Linked DNA regions of Ancylobacter polymorphus. The protein of the gene in region 1 interacts with the protein of each later gene in a pairwise test. Links are inferred from orthologs where the notes say so. Each region holds a gene or a part of one and is shown in the gene's direction. Other genes may lie near its edges.

The links. The genes of interacting proteins can lie anywhere in the genome.
Region 2: the proteins of K9D25_RS13700 (region 1) and K9D25_RS15245 interact in binary tests that used the Escherichia coli proteins (3 or more experiments, as listed by UniProt). The link is inferred for Ancylobacter polymorphus from one-to-one orthologs.
Region 3: the proteins of K9D25_RS13700 (region 1) and K9D25_RS02665 interact in binary tests that used the Escherichia coli proteins (3 or more experiments, as listed by UniProt). The link is inferred for Ancylobacter polymorphus from one-to-one orthologs.

Annotation. Positions count from the first base shown.
Region 1 is NZ_CP083239.1:2,907,870-2,912,971, reverse strand. What follows is about bases 2,194-5,102. They hold K9D25_RS13700 (P-II family nitrogen regulator), read left to right. Parts: upstream 2,194-3,433; coding sequence 3,434-3,772; downstream 3,773-5,102. Other genes in these bases: glnA (type I glutamate--ammonia ligase), read left to right, coding at 3,905-5,102; K9D25_RS13705 (NAD(P)H-hydrate dehydratase), read right to left, coding at 2,194-3,092. Outside these bases: tig (trigger factor), read right to left, coding at 1-909; more of K9D25_RS13705, read right to left, coding at 1,605-2,193. UniProt on the Escherichia coli protein: P-II indirectly controls the transcription of the glutamine synthetase gene (glnA). P-II prevents NR-II-catalyzed conversion of NR-I to NR-I-phosphate, the transcriptional activator of GlnA. When P-II is uridylylated to P-II-UMP, these events are reversed.
Region 2 is NZ_CP083239.1:3,230,529-3,235,890, forward strand. Bases 2,364-5,362 are described here. They hold K9D25_RS15245 (two-component system sensor histidine kinase NtrB), read left to right. Parts: upstream 2,364-3,297; coding sequence 3,298-4,428; downstream 4,429-5,362. Other genes in these bases: dusB (tRNA dihydrouridine synthase DusB), read left to right, coding at 2,364-3,301; ntrC (nitrogen regulation protein NR(I)), read left to right, coding at 4,437-5,362. In the rest of the region: K9D25_RS15225 (glycosyltransferase), read right to left, coding at 1-311; K9D25_RS15230 (CinA family protein), read right to left, coding at 388-894; K9D25_RS15235 (bifunctional 2-C-methyl-D-erythritol 4-phosphate cytidylyltransferase/2-C-methyl-D-erythritol 2,4-cyclodiphosphate synthase), read right to left, coding at 905-2,071; more of dusB, read left to right, coding at 2,270-2,363.
Region 3 is NZ_CP083239.1:576,551-582,215, forward strand. Bases 2,364-5,665 are described here. They hold K9D25_RS02665 ([protein-PII] uridylyltransferase), read left to right. Parts: upstream 2,364-2,672; coding sequence 2,673-5,465; downstream 5,466-5,665. Other genes in these bases: K9D25_RS02670 (MFS transporter), read right to left, coding at 5,499-5,665. In the rest of the region: K9D25_RS02650 (sensor histidine kinase), read left to right, coding at 1-971; K9D25_RS02655 (hypothetical protein), read left to right, coding at 1,199-1,636; K9D25_RS02660 (PRC-barrel domain-containing protein), read left to right, coding at 1,767-2,360.

The DNA of each region.
Region 1 (5,102 bases):
GCCGTCCAGCGCGTCGAGCAGGCGGCGCTTGGCCTTGTTGCGGCTCTGCGCGTTGTGCTCCTGGGCGATGCGGCTCTTCACCTGCTCCTTAAGCGCGGCGAGGCTGTCCATGCCCAGCGTCTTGGCGAACTCGTCGCCGATTTCCATCTCGGTCGGGGCTTCGATCATCTTCGCCGTCACCTCGAAGGAGGCTTCCTTGCCGGCGAGGTGAGCGGCCTGATAGGCCTCGGGGAAGGTGACGGTGACGGTGCGGGTCTCGTCTTCCTTGATGCCGACCAGCTGCTCCTCGAAGCCGGGGATGAAGCTGTTGGAGCCGAGCACCAGCGGCACGTCCTCGCCCGCGCCGCCCTCGAACTTCTCGCCGTCGATCGAGCCGACGAAGGAGATGGTGACGCGGTCGCCGTTCTCGGCCGTGCCTTCGGGCTTGGCGGCATAGGGGCGGTTGGCGTCGGCGATGCGCTTGACGGTCTCCTCGACCTCCTCGTCGGAGACGGCGAGCACCGGCTTGTCCAGCGTGATCGACTTGAAGTCGCCGAGCGTGATCGCCGGCAGCACTTCGAGGTTCACGGTGAAGGACAGGTCGGCCTTGCCCTCGATGACCTCGTTCACCTGCTCCTGGTCCTGCGGCAGCTCCACCTTGGGCTGCATGGCCAGCTTGAAGCCGTTATCCTCGATGATCTTGGTGTTGGCCTCGTTCACCGCCTGGTCGATGACCTCGGCGAGCACGGACTTGCCATACATGCGCTTGAGATGCGCGACCGGCACCTTGCCGGGGCGGAAGCCGTTGAGGCGGACCTTGTCCTTGAGTTCGCTGAGGCGCGCATTGGCCTTGGCGTCAAGTTCGGAGGCCGGCAGCACCACGCGATATTCGCGCTTCAGACCTTCGGCGAGGAGTTCGGTGACCTGCATTTTAATCGGCCTTCGTCTAGTTTGCCGCGTGCGCGGGCTCTCGAATGTCGGTGTGCGTGGCCGCGTGATCGCCGACGGCCGCGCTCGGTGCAAATGGGTCGGAAGGCGGCACCGGACAAGGGTAAGGCACTGGTGCGGGCGGAGGGACTCGAACCCCCACGACTCTCGCCACTGGAACCTAAATCCTCGGCTGACTTACGCCACTTCCAACAATTTCAAGGGGTTCCATCCGCCACAGGTGGCGCGGTGTGGTACACTCACCGGGTCGTCGTCGCCCGGCAGGCGGATCGCAACGTTTGCTGCTCATCCCACCACACCTTGCAAAACTCCATGCGCCCGGTAAGGCGGTCCACCTTGATGAGACCCCCTAACGTCGCGCTCTCATAGTAGCTGTATCGAAGCTGCGCAAGGGCAGGTACTACCCAGAGGACCAGTGCCACCCCAAGGGCTGCAAGGCTCAGGCGGCCGATTTGGGAACCCACCCAAGTCCCTAGCCGCGCCAAGGTCGTCTGCTGGGCCGCTATGCGGCGGCGGGCATCCTCCTCGAACGTTGACATCGCGGGCTCCGCAGCGCTACCAGCGGCCGTTATAGGGCCCCCTTGGCGGAATTGGTAGACGCGACGGATTTAGGTTCCGTTCTCGTGAGAGGTGCCGGTTCGAGTCCGGTGGGGGGCACCAACTCGATCGTACCGAAGCTACACAGCCCCCAGCCGGCCGAAGAGGCGGCGATAAACCGGGCGCAGCGCGTCGATCAGATCGTCGGCCACCAGCCCGGGCCCGGCCTCGCGCGCGGCCTCGCCGTGGAGCCACACCGCGGCGCTCGCCGCCTCGAAAGGCGGCATGCCCTGCGCCAGCAGCCCGCCGACGATTCCCGCCAGCACGTCCCCCGCCCCGGCGGTCGCGAGCCAGGGCGGCGCATTGGCGGCGATGCTAGCGCGCCCGTCCGGGCTCGCCACCACCGTGTCCGGCCCCTTGAGCAGCAGCGTCGCCCCAAGGCGCGCGGCGCCGGCCCGCGCCCGCTCCAGCCGCGAGGGCGCCTCCAGCACCTGCGGGCAGCGCTCGAAAATCCGCGCGAACTCACCGTCATGCGGGGTCGCCACGGCCGCCGGCGCACCCGCCAGCGCCCGCGCCAGCGCGTCCGCCTCGCCCTTGAAGGAGGTGAGGAGATCGGCGTCGATGACCAGACGCCGGCCGCCGCACACTGCGAGCTTGGCGCGGGCCGCCTCCCCGACGCCCAGCCCGGGGCCAAGCACCAGCGTCGTCAGGCGCGGATCGGCGAGCAGATGCGCCAGCCCGGCCGCGTCCTCCACCGGCCGTACCATGATGGCGGAGAGATTCGCCGCGTGGATCGGCAGCGCCTCGGCCGGGCACGCCACCGTCACCAGCCCGGCCCCGGCCCGCAGCGCCGCGCGAGCGGAAAGCCGCGTCGCCCCGGTCGCCTGCGCCGGGCCGGAAACGGCCACGAGATGACCGCGCGAATATTTATGCCCCTCCGGCGCCGGCACCGGGAAATGGCCGGCCCACAGCTCCGGCACATTGGCGAAGGCGCGGGGCGCGAGGACGTCAAGCGCGGCGGGGAGGATGCCGATATCCGCGACGCTCACCTCCCCCGCATGCAGGCGCCCCGGCAGCAGCACATGGCCGGGCTTGGCGCGGAAGAAGGTGACGCTCCAGCGCGCCTCGATCGCCGCCCCGCGCACCGCCCCGGTCGCGCCGTCAATGCCGGAGGGCAGGTCCACCGCCAGTACCGGCAGTCCGGCGGCGTTCACCCGCTCCACCAGCGCCCGCGCCGCGCCGTCGAGATCGCGCGCTAGCCCGGCGCCGAACAGCGCGTCGATGACGAGATCGGCGCCGATGAGGTCCACCGTCTCCGCCGGCGCGACCGGCCCTTCCCAGCGCGCCGCCATGAGCGCGGCATCGCCGCGCAAGGCCTCCCGCTCGCCCAGCAGAGCGAGACGCACCCGGTAGCCGGCCGCCGCCAGGAGCCGCGCGGCGACGAATCCGTCCCCGCCATTATTGCCCGGCCCGCACAGCACCAGCACAAGCCCGCCGGCCGCCGTCACCCGCGCAGCGAAGGCTGCGACAGCGTGTCCCGCCCGTTCCATGAGCACCGCGCCGGGAACGCCGGCGGCGATAGTGAAGGCATCGGCGCGGGCCATTTCGGCGGGGGTGAGAAGCTGCATCGGTCCTGGGTCCTGCGCGGGCGGCGGCGTCGGCTTTAGCTTAGCGGAAACCGCGTCGGCCGGGGCAAGAGCACGACAGCCGCAACAATCGGCGGCAAATGCCTAGCTTTAGCGCAGCCCCTAGGCCGCCGGCCTCGCGGCTTTTGCCTACTTTGCCGGCATATCGCTCATAACTTCATCATTCCCGGAAATCGAAGCTGTTTGGCCGGTGCGGTAGCGGCATGCGATGATGCGCTATTAACGGTTTCCGGCGACACTAGGGTGCTTGGCATGGGTTCTGCTTCTTCGCGACCCGACTCGGCCGGGCGTCGCGGATCGACGAGTCAGGGAGACGAGGTCAGATGAAGAAGATTGAGGCCATCATTAAGCCCTTCAAGCTCGACGAGGTGAAGGAGGCGCTGCAGGAGATCGGCCTGCAGGGCATCACCGTCACGGAAGCCAAGGGCTTCGGCCGGCAGAAGGGACACACGGAACTCTATCGGGGCGCCGAATACGTCGTCGATTTCCTGCCGAAGGTGAAGATCGAGATCGTGGTCGCCGACGAGACGGTGGAAACGGCGATCGACGCTATCCGCCGCGCCGCCCAGACCGGCCGCATCGGCGACGGCAAGATCTTCGTTTCCAACATCGAAGAAGCCATTCGCATTCGTACCGGTGAGTCGGGCGTCGACGCCATCTGACAGCCAGCGTAGTATGGTGGCGCATATGAGCGCGCCGCATCCCCACGGATGCGGCGCGTATCGTCGTTGACCATCCGCTTGGGATCCATCTGCCCTGCAAAAGACGGCAGTATCAGAAGAGGTACGAACAATATGACGACGGCCAAGGATGTAATGAAGCTGATAAAGGACAACGACGTGAAATACGTCGACCTGCGCTTCACCGATCCCCGCGGCAAGTGGCAGCATGTGACCTTCGATATCTCGATGGTCGACGAAGATTTCTTCGCCGAAGGTCAGGCATTCGACGGTTCCTCCATTGCGGGCTGGAAGGCCATCAACGAATCGGACATGCATCTGCAGCCCGATCTCGACTCCGTCAGCATCGACCCGTTCTTCGCCGAAACCACGCTCGTCGTGGTCTGCGACGTGCTGGAGCCGACCACCGGCGAGCCCTATTCGCGCGACCCGCGCGGCATCGCCAAGAAGGCCGAGGCCTATCTCAAGTCCACCGGCATCGGCGACACCATCTATATCGGCCCCGAGGCCGAATTCTTCATCTTCGACGACGTGCGCTTCACCGCCGACCCCTACAACACCGGCTTCAAGCTCGATTCGGTGGAACTGCCGACCAATGGCGGCACCGAATATGAAGGCGGCAATCTCGGCCACCGCGTGCGCACCAAGGGCGGCTATTTCCCGGTGCCGCCGGTCGACAGCTGCCAGGACCTGCGCGGCGAGATGCTCGCGGCCATGGCCCGCATGGGCGCCAAGGTCGAAAAGCACCATCACGAGGTCGCTTCCGCCCAGCATGAGCTGGGTCTGAAGTTCGACACGCTGGTGACGATGGCCGACCAGCTGCAGGTCTACAAGTACTGCATCCACCAGGTCGCCAATGTCTATGGCAAGACGGCCACCTTCATGCCGAAGCCAATCTTCGGCGACAACGGCTCGGGCATGCATGTGCACCAGTCGATCTGGAAGGACGGCAAGCCGATGTTTGCCGGCAACAAATATGCCGACCTCAGCCAGGAATGCCTGTGGTACATTGGCGGCATCATCAAGCACGCCAAGGCGCTGAACGCCTTCACCAACCCGCTGACCAACTCCTACAAGCGGCTGGTCCCGGGCTATGAGGCGCCCGTGCTGCTCGCCTATTCCGCGCGCAACCGCTCGGCCTCCTGCCGCATCCCCTACACCACCTCGGCCAAGGCCAAGCGCGTCGAGACCCGCTTCCCGGACCCCGGCGCGAACCCCTATCTCGCCTTCGCCGCGCTTGTCATGGCCGGCCTCGACGGCATCCTCAACAAGATCGATCCGGGTCCGGCCATGGACAAGGACCTCTATGATC
Region 2 (5,362 bases), 330 kb from region 1 along the record:
CAGTGCCGCCAGGATGTGTAGATTCCCAGGGCCTTCGAGACGCGCGACAGCGCCCGGACCGGAAACACCTTCAGCCATTTGGCGAGGCGGGCGGGCGCGGATAGCCGGGTGAGGTCATAGTAGTTGCCGCGGCCGACCAGCTCTTCGTGGCGGGCGACGCTTTCGGCGGCGTCGTAGGGCCCGCTGGGGATCTGGATGAAGATCACCTCATGGCCGAGGCCCAACAGCGCCTGCACCAGCCCAAGCACGCGCGCCCGGTTGCCGGCCGTCGTCGGATAGACCGGGATATGCGAGACAATCGCCAGCCGCATTGACGCCTTTAACCTGTTACCTCGACGCTACGTCGGCTCTCTCGACCGGCATTACAAGCCTTAACTGAAGCTTCCCTCAGTCCCGCGTGCCAGTGAGTTCCGCCAGCATCGCGAGGGCCGTGAGGGTGGCGAGGCGCCGGACGCCGGCCCGGTCCTGTCCGGCAAAGACCTCGCGCCGGGTGATCACCTTGCCCTCAACGGTGCCGGCGGCGAAATGCACGAGGCCGACCGGCTTGGCGTCCGAACCGCCGCCAGGGCCGGCAATGCCGGTGACGGAGACGCCGAGCGAGGTGCCGGCGACCCGCAGAAGGCCGCTGACCATTTCGCGCGCGGTCTCTTCGCTCACCGCGCCATGGGCCTCCAGCGTCGCGGCGGAGACGCCAAGCATCTCCCGCTTGGCGGCGTTGGAATAGGTGACGACGCCGCGGTCCACCACGTCCGAGGAGCCGGCGATCGCGGTGAGGGCGGCGGCGACGAGGCCGCCGGTGCAGGATTCGGCGGTGGCGACGGTCAGTCCGCGCGCCCGGCACAGGTCGAGCACCCGGATCGCTTCTAATTCGCTGGCTCGCTCCGCGTCATCCATGGCCGTCTCCTCAGTCGATCCAGGGCAGGCGCACCGTCGCGGCGGCCAGCGCAGCGATGCCCTCGCGGCGCCCGGTGAAGCCAAGCCGCTCGCTGGTCGTCGCCTTCACGCTGACGCGCGCCACGGAAATGTCAACGATGGCCGCGATCCGCGCGCGCATCGCCTCGCGGTGCGGGCCAATCTTCGGCGCCTCGCAGATCACGGTGGCGTCGAGATGGGCGATACGCCCGCCGGCGGCGCGCACGAGAGCGGCGGCATGGGCGAGGAACTGGTCCGAGGCCGCGCCCTTCCATTGCGGGTCGGAGGGCGGGAAATGATGGCCGATATCCCCGCTGCCGATGGTGCCGAGCAGCGCATCGGTGAGGGCATGCAGCACCACATCGGCGTCGGAGTGGCCGGCGAGGGCGAATTCGTGGGGAATGCGCACGCCGCCCAGCATCACATGGTCGCCGGGCCCGAAGGCATGCACGTCGAAGCCGGTCGCGGTGCGGACATCGGCGAGTTCGGCCAGCAGATGGCGTTCGGCGGTCACGAAATCCTCCCGCGTGGTGAGTTTGAAATTGGCGGGGTCGCCGGGGAAGGCGGCGACGCGGTGGCCGGCGGCCTCGGCCACGGCGGCATCGTCGGTCAGGTCGTCCGCGCCCGCCTGCGCGCGATGCGCGGCGCGGATGAGGTCATAGCGGAACGCCTGCGGGGTCTGGACGCCGCGCACGGCACTCCGATCCGGGCCGGTCGTCAGGAAGCCGTCCGCGGCAAGCGCTTTCAGCGTGTCGACCACCGGCAGGGCTGGGACGGCGGCGCCCTCCGCAGCGGCGGTGGCGATCGCCTGCGCCACCAGCCGGGGCGAGACGAAAGGCCGCGCCGCATCGTGGATCAGCACGAGGTCGGGCGGGTCCTGCGCCAGCGCGTCGAGCCCCGCGCGCACCGAGGCCTGCCGCGTCGCGCCGCCCGCCACCGGCGGCAGCACGCCGTCGAGGCCGGCGAGGGCGCTGGCGCACAAGGCGGCATGTTCCGGCGAAATCACCGGCAGGACATGGCGGACACCGGGCTGGCCGAGAAAGGCCATCAGCGTGTGGCGAAGTACAGGCACACCGCCGAGCGGGCGATACTGCTTGGGCCGCCCCTCGCCCGCCCGCAGGCCGCTGCCTGCCGCCACCACGATCACGTCCGTCCGCATCGCCTCGGTTTCCGCCCCTTTGCTGACTGCCGCCGCCGCAGCCCAGACTTGCCCTGCCGGCTCGTTTAGCGCAAAAGCGGCGTCTCATTGCAAAAGATTTGGCTTACGCCCTTCGCATGGGTTGATGACACGCTCAGCATGGCTATTATCTAGGCACCGCTGGTCGGGCTTATTTAATGTGCATCGAGTGATCGCCGCTTGACCCCTTATTCTTCTCCCGTCGGCAATCTTCACATCGGCCGCGTCGCGTTGCCGGGGGCGGTGGTGCTCGCGCCCATGGCCGGCATTACCGATGCGCCGATGCGGCGCATGGCCTTGCGCTATGGCGCCTCGCTCGCCGTGTCCGAAATGGTCGCCGCCGGCGCCTTTGAAACCGGACATGAGGAGACGGTGCTGCGAGCCGAAGGGGCAGGGGTGGCGGTCCACGCGGTCCAGTTGGCCGGCAACGAGCCCGAATCGCTGGCCCGCGCCGCCTGCCTCGCCGAAGCCGCCGGCGCTGCGCTCATCGACATCAACATGGGCTGCCCGGCCAAGCGCGTCACCACCGGGCTCGCCGGATCGGCGCTGCTGCGCGACCTCGATCTCGCGACCCGGCTCATCGCCGCCGTGGTCGAGGCGGTGGACGTGCCGGTGACACTGAAGACCCGCCTCGGCTGGGACGACGCGGCGACGGTCGCTCCGGAACTCGCCCGCCGTGCGGAAGCGCTCGGCGTCAAGATGATCACCATTCACGGGCGCACGCGCTGCCAGTTCTACACTGGCCGCGCCGACTGGGCGGCGATCCGCGCGGTCAAGGAGGCTGTCTCGATCCCGGTGCTCGCCAATGGCGATCTCGTGGCGGTGGAGGACGCGACTGCCATGCTCGCCGCCTCCGGTGCCGATGGGGTGATGATCGGCCGTGGCGCACAGGGGCGTCCCTGGTTTCCCGGCCAGGTCGCCGCCTTTTTGCGCAACGGCCTCGTCCCGGCGGACCCGCCGCTGGCCGAACAGCGCGACGTGCTGGTCGAGCTTTATGAGGGCTGGCTGTCGCATTACGGGCGCGAACTCGGCATGCGCTGCGCCCGCAAGCATATCGGCTGGTCGCTCGCCGCAGCGGTCGCCAGTGCCGGCCGTCCGCCGGAAATGGCGACCGGCTGGCGCCAGCGCCTTCTCACCCTCGAGGATCCGGCGCGTGTCGTCACCGGACTCCGCGACGCCTATGACGACATTGGATGGAGAGAAGCTGCATGAGTTCGGTTTCCTCGCAACGGCCTGGCCCGCGCGCGGGCAGCGCGACCGCGGAAGCCGTCGTGAATGCGCTCCCGCATCCGGTGATCACGGTTGCGGAAGACAACCGGCTGGTGGACGCCAATGTGGCGGCTGAAGCCTTCTTCGAGGCGTCGCTGGCGGTTCTGGTGCGGCACAGGCTTCAGGAATTCGTGCCCTTTGGCAGCCCGATCCTGTCGCTGGTGGAGCAGGTGCGCACGCGCGGCGCGGCGGTGAACGAGTATCGGGTCGATCTCGGCACGCCGCGCAATGGCGGCGAGCGCATCGTCGACATTCATGTCGCGCCCCTGTCGGAGGTGGCGGGCCATGTCGTCATCATGCTGCAGGAGCGCACCATCGCCGACAAGATGGACCGGCAGCTCACCCATCGCGGCGCCGCCCGCTCGGTGACGGCGCTGGCCTCGATGCTGGCGCATGAGATCAAGAACCCGCTCTCGGGTATTCGCGGTGCAGCGCAGCTGCTCGAACTCTCGGCCAGCGACGACGACCGCTCGCTGACCCGGCTGATCACCGACGAGGCCGACCGCATCGTCAAGCTGGTCGACCGCATGGAGGTGTTCTCCGACGAGCGGCCGATCGAACGCGAGCCGGTCAATATCCACGCGGTGCTGGAACATGTGCGCACGCTGGCGACCACCGGCTTCGCCCGCCACATCCGCTTCGTCGAGGAATACGACCCCTCGCTGCCCCCGGTATTGGCCAATCGCGACCAGCTGATTCAGGTGTTCCTCAATCTGGTGAAGAACGCCGCCGAAGCCATTGGCGATTCGCCCGATGGTGAGATCCAGCTTACCACCGCCTTCCGCCCCGGAGTGCGGCTGATGATGCCCGGCGCCCCGGCGCGGGTGAGCCTGCCGCTGGAATTCTGCGTGCGCGATAACGGTCCCGGCGTGCCGGAAGACCTGATGCCGCACCTCTTCGATCCCTTCGTCACCACCAAGCCGACCGGCACCGGCCTCGGCCTCGCGCTGGTGGCGAAGATCGTCGGCGACCATGGCGGCATCATCGAATGCGACAGCCAGCCGCGCCGCACCACCTTCCGTGTCCTCATGCCCATGTACCGCGCCAGCCGCGGTGACGAGAAGAGTTGAGAACCGCCATGCCGACGGGAAGTATCCTGGTTGCCGATGACGACGCTGCCATCCGCACCGTGCTCAATCAGGCGCTGTCGCGGGCGGGCTATGAGGTGCGCTCCTGCGGCAACGCGGCGACGCTCTGGCGCTGGGTCAGCCAGGGCGACGGCGACCTCGTCATCACCGATGTGGTGATGCCGGACGAGAACGCGTTTGACCTGTTGCCGCGCATCAAGAAGGTGCGCCCCGATCTGCCGGTCATCGTCATGAGCGCGCAGAACACCTTCATGACGGCGATCCGCGCCTCGGAGAAGGGCGCCTATGAATATCTGCCCAAGCCCTTCGACCTGAAGGAGCTGATCTCCATCGTCGGCCGCGCCCTGTCCGAGCCGAAGAAGCCGGAGAACGCGCTCAAAGGTCTGGGCGAGGACGCCGACAACATTCCGCTCGTCGGCCGCTCGCCGGCGATGCAGGATATTTACCGCGTGCTGGCGCGGCTGATGCAGACCGATCTCACCGTGATGATTGCGGGCGAGAGCGGCACCGGCAAGGAGCTGGTCGCCCGCGCGCTGCATGATTACGGCAAGCGCCGCAACGGGCCGTTCGTCGCCATCAACATGGCGGCAATTCCGCGCGACCTCATCGAATCCGAGCTGTTCGGCCATGAGAAGGGGGCGTTCACCGGCGCCAATGCGCGCTCGGCCGGCCGTTTCGAGCAGGCGGAAGGCGGCACGCTGTTCCTCGACGAGATCGGCGACATGCCGATGGAGGCGCAGACGCGGCTGCTGCGCGTGCTGCAGCAGGGCGAATACACCACGGTCGGCGGGCGCACCGCCATCAAGACCGATGTGCGCATCGTCGCCGCCACCAACAAGGACCTGCGCATCCTCATCCAGCAGGGTCTGTTCCGCGAGGATTTGTTCTTCCGCCTCAATGTCGTGCCGCTGCGTCT
Region 3 (5,665 bases), 2.3 Mb from region 1 along the record:
AGCTCGCAACGGCCCTTCAGCGCTACGAGATGGCGCTGCGCGGCTCCAATGTCGCCATCTTCACCCAGGACCGCGAGCTCCGCTACACCTCGGTCAGCAAGCCGCTGTTCGGCTTCCCCGTGGAGCAGGTGCTCGGCTCCAGCGATGCCGATCTGCTCGGCGAGGCGCAGGCGCAGGCGCTGACCCTGCTCAAGCGCGACGCCCTCGCCTCCTCCGCCTCGCGCAAGGGCGAGATCGAGATCGAGGAAGGCGGGCGCAAATGCTGGTACGACATTCATATCGACCCGCTGCGCGATCTCGCCGGCACCACGGTGGGCCTCACCGGCGCCGCCGTCGATGTCACCGAGCGCAAGGAGAATGAGCAGCATCTGCGCCTGTTGATGCGCGAACTCACCCACCGCTCGAAAAACCTGCTGGCGGTGATCCAGGCCATGGCGCGGCAGACCGCCCGCCATGCCGGCTCGATCGACAATTTCGTCGAGATTTTCAGCGCCCGCCTGCAGGCCCTCTCCAAGTCGCACGACCTTCTGGTGCAGGAGAGCTGGTACGGCGCCTCGCTGAACGACATGGTGCGCTCGCAGCTCGGCCATCACCTCGATCGCGAGAACAGCCAGTTCACCATCGAGGGGCCGAGCCTGTTCCTGAAGCCGGAAGCGGCGCAGAATATCGGCCTCGCCATCCACGAACTGTCGACCAACGCCGCCAAATATGGCGCGCTGTCCGTGCCGAGCGGCCATGTCGACATCCTCTGGGCCCGGCGCACGCCGGAGGCCGGCGGGGGCTTCGAGCTCTCCTGGCGGGAGCGCGGCGGCCCCGTCGTCTCCAAGCCGGAAGGACGCGGCTTCGGCTCGCTGGTGATCGAGCGCAACCTCGCCCGCGCGCTCGACGGCAAGGTGGAACTCAACTTCGCCCCCTCCGGACTCATCTGCACGGTGAGCGTGCCCGAGAGCCATTTGACGCCCGAGCGCTGACCGCGCCGGGCGTTTTCTCCTCCTCCCACTGCACAGGCCGCGCACGAAAACGTGATCCTGAACGGGAACGCGTTACGGTTTACGCGCGTTAACCCTGCGATCCCGGCGACGAATCGCCGGACCGATTTCAGCGAAACATCGTCTGCGGAACACTGCGGCGGCGACGTGATGCACGTCGCGCGACCGGGCATGGCTGTCTGCGGATGCCGGAGGGAAGGGGAACAGTGATGAGGGGCACCGACAGCGTTTTCAAAGGCTCCGCCTATCTTCTCGGCGCCATCACCGGCGTCGCCTTCATGGTGCCGCTCACCGCCGGCGCCCTCGCCACCGGCTCGCTCACCCGCACCGCGCCCCAGGCGATCGCCATCGACGCCTTCGGGCCGGAGTTGGGTGCCCGGCAGGCGCATCTCGTCAATCGTGCCGGCAAGGGCGCACGTCTCGACGCGATGCCGCAGCCGACCCCCGCCGCGACGGCGCCGGTTCCGGCCACGGCCCCCGCGCCCGTCATCGTCAACAGCCAGCCGGAGCCCGCGCCGCTGGCCCCGAGCCGCGCCACCCGCACCCCCAAGGGCTGCCTTTCCGCGCTGGGCGTGACGAAATCAAGTCTATCGACCGAAGAATTGACGGTTTGCGTCGCCGACGCTTCGCTCGTCGGTCGTAGTTGAGATTTTCCTAAATAAATACCACCTTCGAAAAGTCGCTACGTTGGGGAACTCATCCGGTTCTATTTCGTTTCTACAACAGAGGATCGAACGATCGGTCCGATTTTCGAAATTATCGAACACGGAGAAGACGATGACCAGCAAGCTCGCGACACTCACCGCCGCCGCTGCCCTGGCGCTCGCCCCCGCGGTCGCCTTCGCCCAGAGCCCGGCGCCTGAGACCACCACGCCGCCGGCCGCCAGCCCGGTTCAGCCGGATGCCGGCAACCCGCAGGCCCCGGCCTCCGAAATGCCGGCGACCACCCCGACCCCCGGCACGGCCGGCTCGACCGACAGCGCCGCTCCGGCCGCCTCGGCGACTGCGACCCCGGCGACGCCGAAATTCATCAGCGCCCAGAGCGCGGGCCAGTGGCTCGGCTCCGACCTGATGGGCACCGAGGTGGTGACCGCCAATGACGAGAAGCTCGGCTCAATCAGCGACGTGATCGTCGAGCGCGAAGGCGAGATCATCGCCGTGGTGATCGATGTCGGCGGCTTCCTCGGCATCGGCGCCAAGCCGGTCGCAGTGTCCTTCGACTCGCTGACCGCCACCCCCACCGACAATGGCGAGAAGGTCGTGGTCTCGATGACCAAGGAAGAGCTGAACGCGGCTCCCGAGTTCAAGAGCCTGGAGCAGGCCCGTTCGGAAACCCCGAGCACGGGTGCGACCACCACCACGACCAACTGATCCACGCCTCACGGTTCGGCCGCGCCCGCGGCCCTCATGTAGCGACCGCCGGCGTCTGCCGTGCCGTCAGGATGGACATGCCCGCCCTCGTGGCGGGCATGTCTCGTTTGAGAGCCTTGCCCGCCCTCGCGGCGGGCATGTCTCGTTTGAGAGCCTTGCCCGCCCTCGCGGCGGGCATGTCTCGTTTTTGGAACCATGTCCGCCCTCGTGCGGACATGTCGTGTGGCTGCGCCGGCCTTCCCGCGCGGCAGCGCACGATGACGGCGGCCGGCGGATCGGGTAAAGCGGATATCCGACCAGCCGGACCCCGCCATGACCGAACCCCGCCGCCGCCCCGACCATCCCTTCAAGGAACTGTTCGACATCGACGCCATGCGCGTCGAACTCGCCGCGCTGGCGCGCGAGGTGCTCGGCACCAGCAAGTCCGGCCGCGAGATCGAATTGCGCACGCAGATGGCGCGACGCCTCAAGGCCGCCTATCAGCACGGCCACAAGGTCGCCGAGCGCTGGCTGATGGTGGAAGGCTCCGGCCGTCGCTGCGCCGAGCGGCTCTCGCGCCTGCAGGACGAGATCATCGCCCTGGTGCACGAGCTGGCGGTAAAGACGCTCTATCCCTCGGACAATCCCTCCACCTCCGAGCGCATGGCGATTGTCGCCGTCGGCGGCTATGGCCGCGGCCTGATGGCGCCGGGCTCGGACACAGACATCCTTTTCCTGCTGCCCTACAAGCAGACCGCCTGGGGCGAGAGCGTCGCCGAGGCCATTCTCTACGTGCTGTGGGACATGGGGCTCAAGGTCGGCCACTCTACCCGCTCGGTCGATGAGTGCATCCGCCAGGCGCGCGGCGACATGACCATCCGCACCGCGCTGCTCGAAGCGCGGCTGCTCATCGGCGAGAAGACGCTGTTCGAGGAGCTGACCGCCCGCTTCGACAAGGAGGTGGTGCAGGGCACGGCGGCGGAATTCGTCGCCGCCAAGCTCGGCGAGCGCGAGGAGCGGCTGAAGCGCGCCGGCCAGTCGCGCTATGTCGTCGAGCCGAATGTGAAGGACGGCAAGGGCGGCCTGCGCGATCTGCACACGCTGTTCTGGATCGCGAAATATGTCTACCGCGTGCACGAGACGCGCGAACTCGTGGCCAAGGGCGTGTTCACGCCTGAGGAAGCCAAGATCTTCCGCCGCTGCGAGAATTTCCTCTGGTCCGTGCGCTGCCACCTGCATTTCCTCGCCGGCAAGCCGGAGGAGCGCCTCTCCTTCGACCTGCAGCGCGAAATGGCCGAGCGGCTCGGCTATGTCTCCCATCCCGGCCTGAAGGATGTGGAGCGCTTCATGAAGCACTATTTCCTCGTGGCCAAGGATGTCGGCGACCTCACCGCCATCGTCTCCGCCGCGCTGGAAGAGCGCCACGACAAGCCGGTGCCGCGGCTCGACCGGATGATCGCGCGGCTGCGCCGCTCCGGCCGGCGCACGCTGAAGGAAAGCGCCGATTTCATCGTCGACAATGACCGCATCAATGTCGCCGATTCCAGCGCCTTCGGCCGCGACCCGCTCAACCTCATCCGCATCTTCCATCTCGCCGGCAAGCACGGGCTGAACTTCCACCCCGACGCGATGCGCCTCGCCACGCGCTCGCTCAAGCTCATCGACCACAATCTGCGCGAGAACCCGGAAGCCAACCGGCTGTTCGTCGAGATCCTCACCTCGAAGGAAAGCCCGGAAATCGTCTTGCGGCGGATGAACGAGACCGGCGTGCTCGGCCGCTTCATCCCGGAATTCGGCCGCATCGTCGCGATGATGCAGTTCAACATGTATCATTCCTACACGGTGGACGAGCACCTCATCCGCTCCATCGGCGCGCTCTCGCGCATCGAGCGCGGCGACCGGCCCGATTACGGCCTCGCCAATGAGCTGATGCCGACGATCAAGAACCGGCAGCTGCTCTATATCGCGGTGCTGCTGCACGACATCGCCAAGGGCCGGCCGGAGGACCATTCCATCGCCGGCGCCCGCGTCGCCCGCCGCCTGTGCCCGCGTTTCGGCCTCAGCCCGGTGGATACCGACACGGTGGCCTGGTTGATCGAACAGCACCTCACCATGTCCACCATCGCCCAATCGCGCGACCTCTCCGACCGCAAGACGATCGAGAATTTCGCAAGCGTGGTGCAGAATCTGGAGCGGATGAAGCTGCTGCTCATCCTCACCACCGCCGATATCCGCGCCGTGGGGCCGGGCGTGTGGAACAACTGGAAGTCGCAGCTTCTGCGCACGCTCTATCACGAGACCGAGCCGGTCATCACCGGCGGCTTCTCCGAGAGCAACCGCAACCAGCGCGTCGCCCGCGCCCAGGCGGAACTGCGCGGCGCCCTCGCCGAGTGGGACGCGGCCGACCTCGACGCCTATATGGGCCGCCACTACCCCACCTACTGGCTGCAGACCGACCGCCAGCACCAGATGGAGCATGCCCGCTTCATCCGCGAGACCGAGGCGCAGGGCAAGGCGCTCGCCACCCGCGCCATCACCGATCCCACGCGCGGCATCACCGAGCTCACCGTCTTCGCGCCCGATCACCCCAAGCTACTGGCGGTGATCGCCGGCGCCTGCGCCAGCGCCGGGGCGCACATTGTCGACGCGCAGATCAGCACCACCACGGACGGGCGGGCGCTCGACACCATTTCGCTCACCCGCGCCTTCGAGCAGGACGAGGACGAGATGCGCCGCGCCGATCGCATCGCCTCCGCCATCGAGAAGTCGCTGGCCGGCGAGATCCGGCTGCCGGAAGTGGTCGCCCGCCGCATCCCGCGGCGGCCGCGCGCCTTCACCGTGGAGCCCGAGGTCACGCTCAACAATTCCTGGTCGAACCGCCACACCGTGATCGAAGTGTCCGGGCTCGACCGGCCGGGCCTGCTCTACGGCCTGACCCAGACGCTGTCGCGGCTCAACCTCAACATCGCCTCGGCGCACATCGCCACCTTTGGCGAGCGGGCGGTGGACGTGTTCTACGTCACCGATCTGATGGGGGCGAAGATCATGGGCGCGGCGCGCCATTCCGCCATCCGCCGCGCGCTGTTGCAGGTGCTGGACGCCGATGACGAGGCCAACGCCGCCTGAGGCGGCGCTACGGTATGTGCCGGGCGCGCGGGGTCAGGACACCCGCGCGCCGCGCAGGCTCGGCAGGAGAAAGGCCAGCAGGCCGAAGGCGGGCAGGAAGGCGCAGGCCTGATACACCGCGTCGATGCCGTAGCGGTCGGCGAACACGCCCAGCGCCGCCGCCGCCAGCCCGCCAAGGCCGAACACCAGCCCATAGAAGA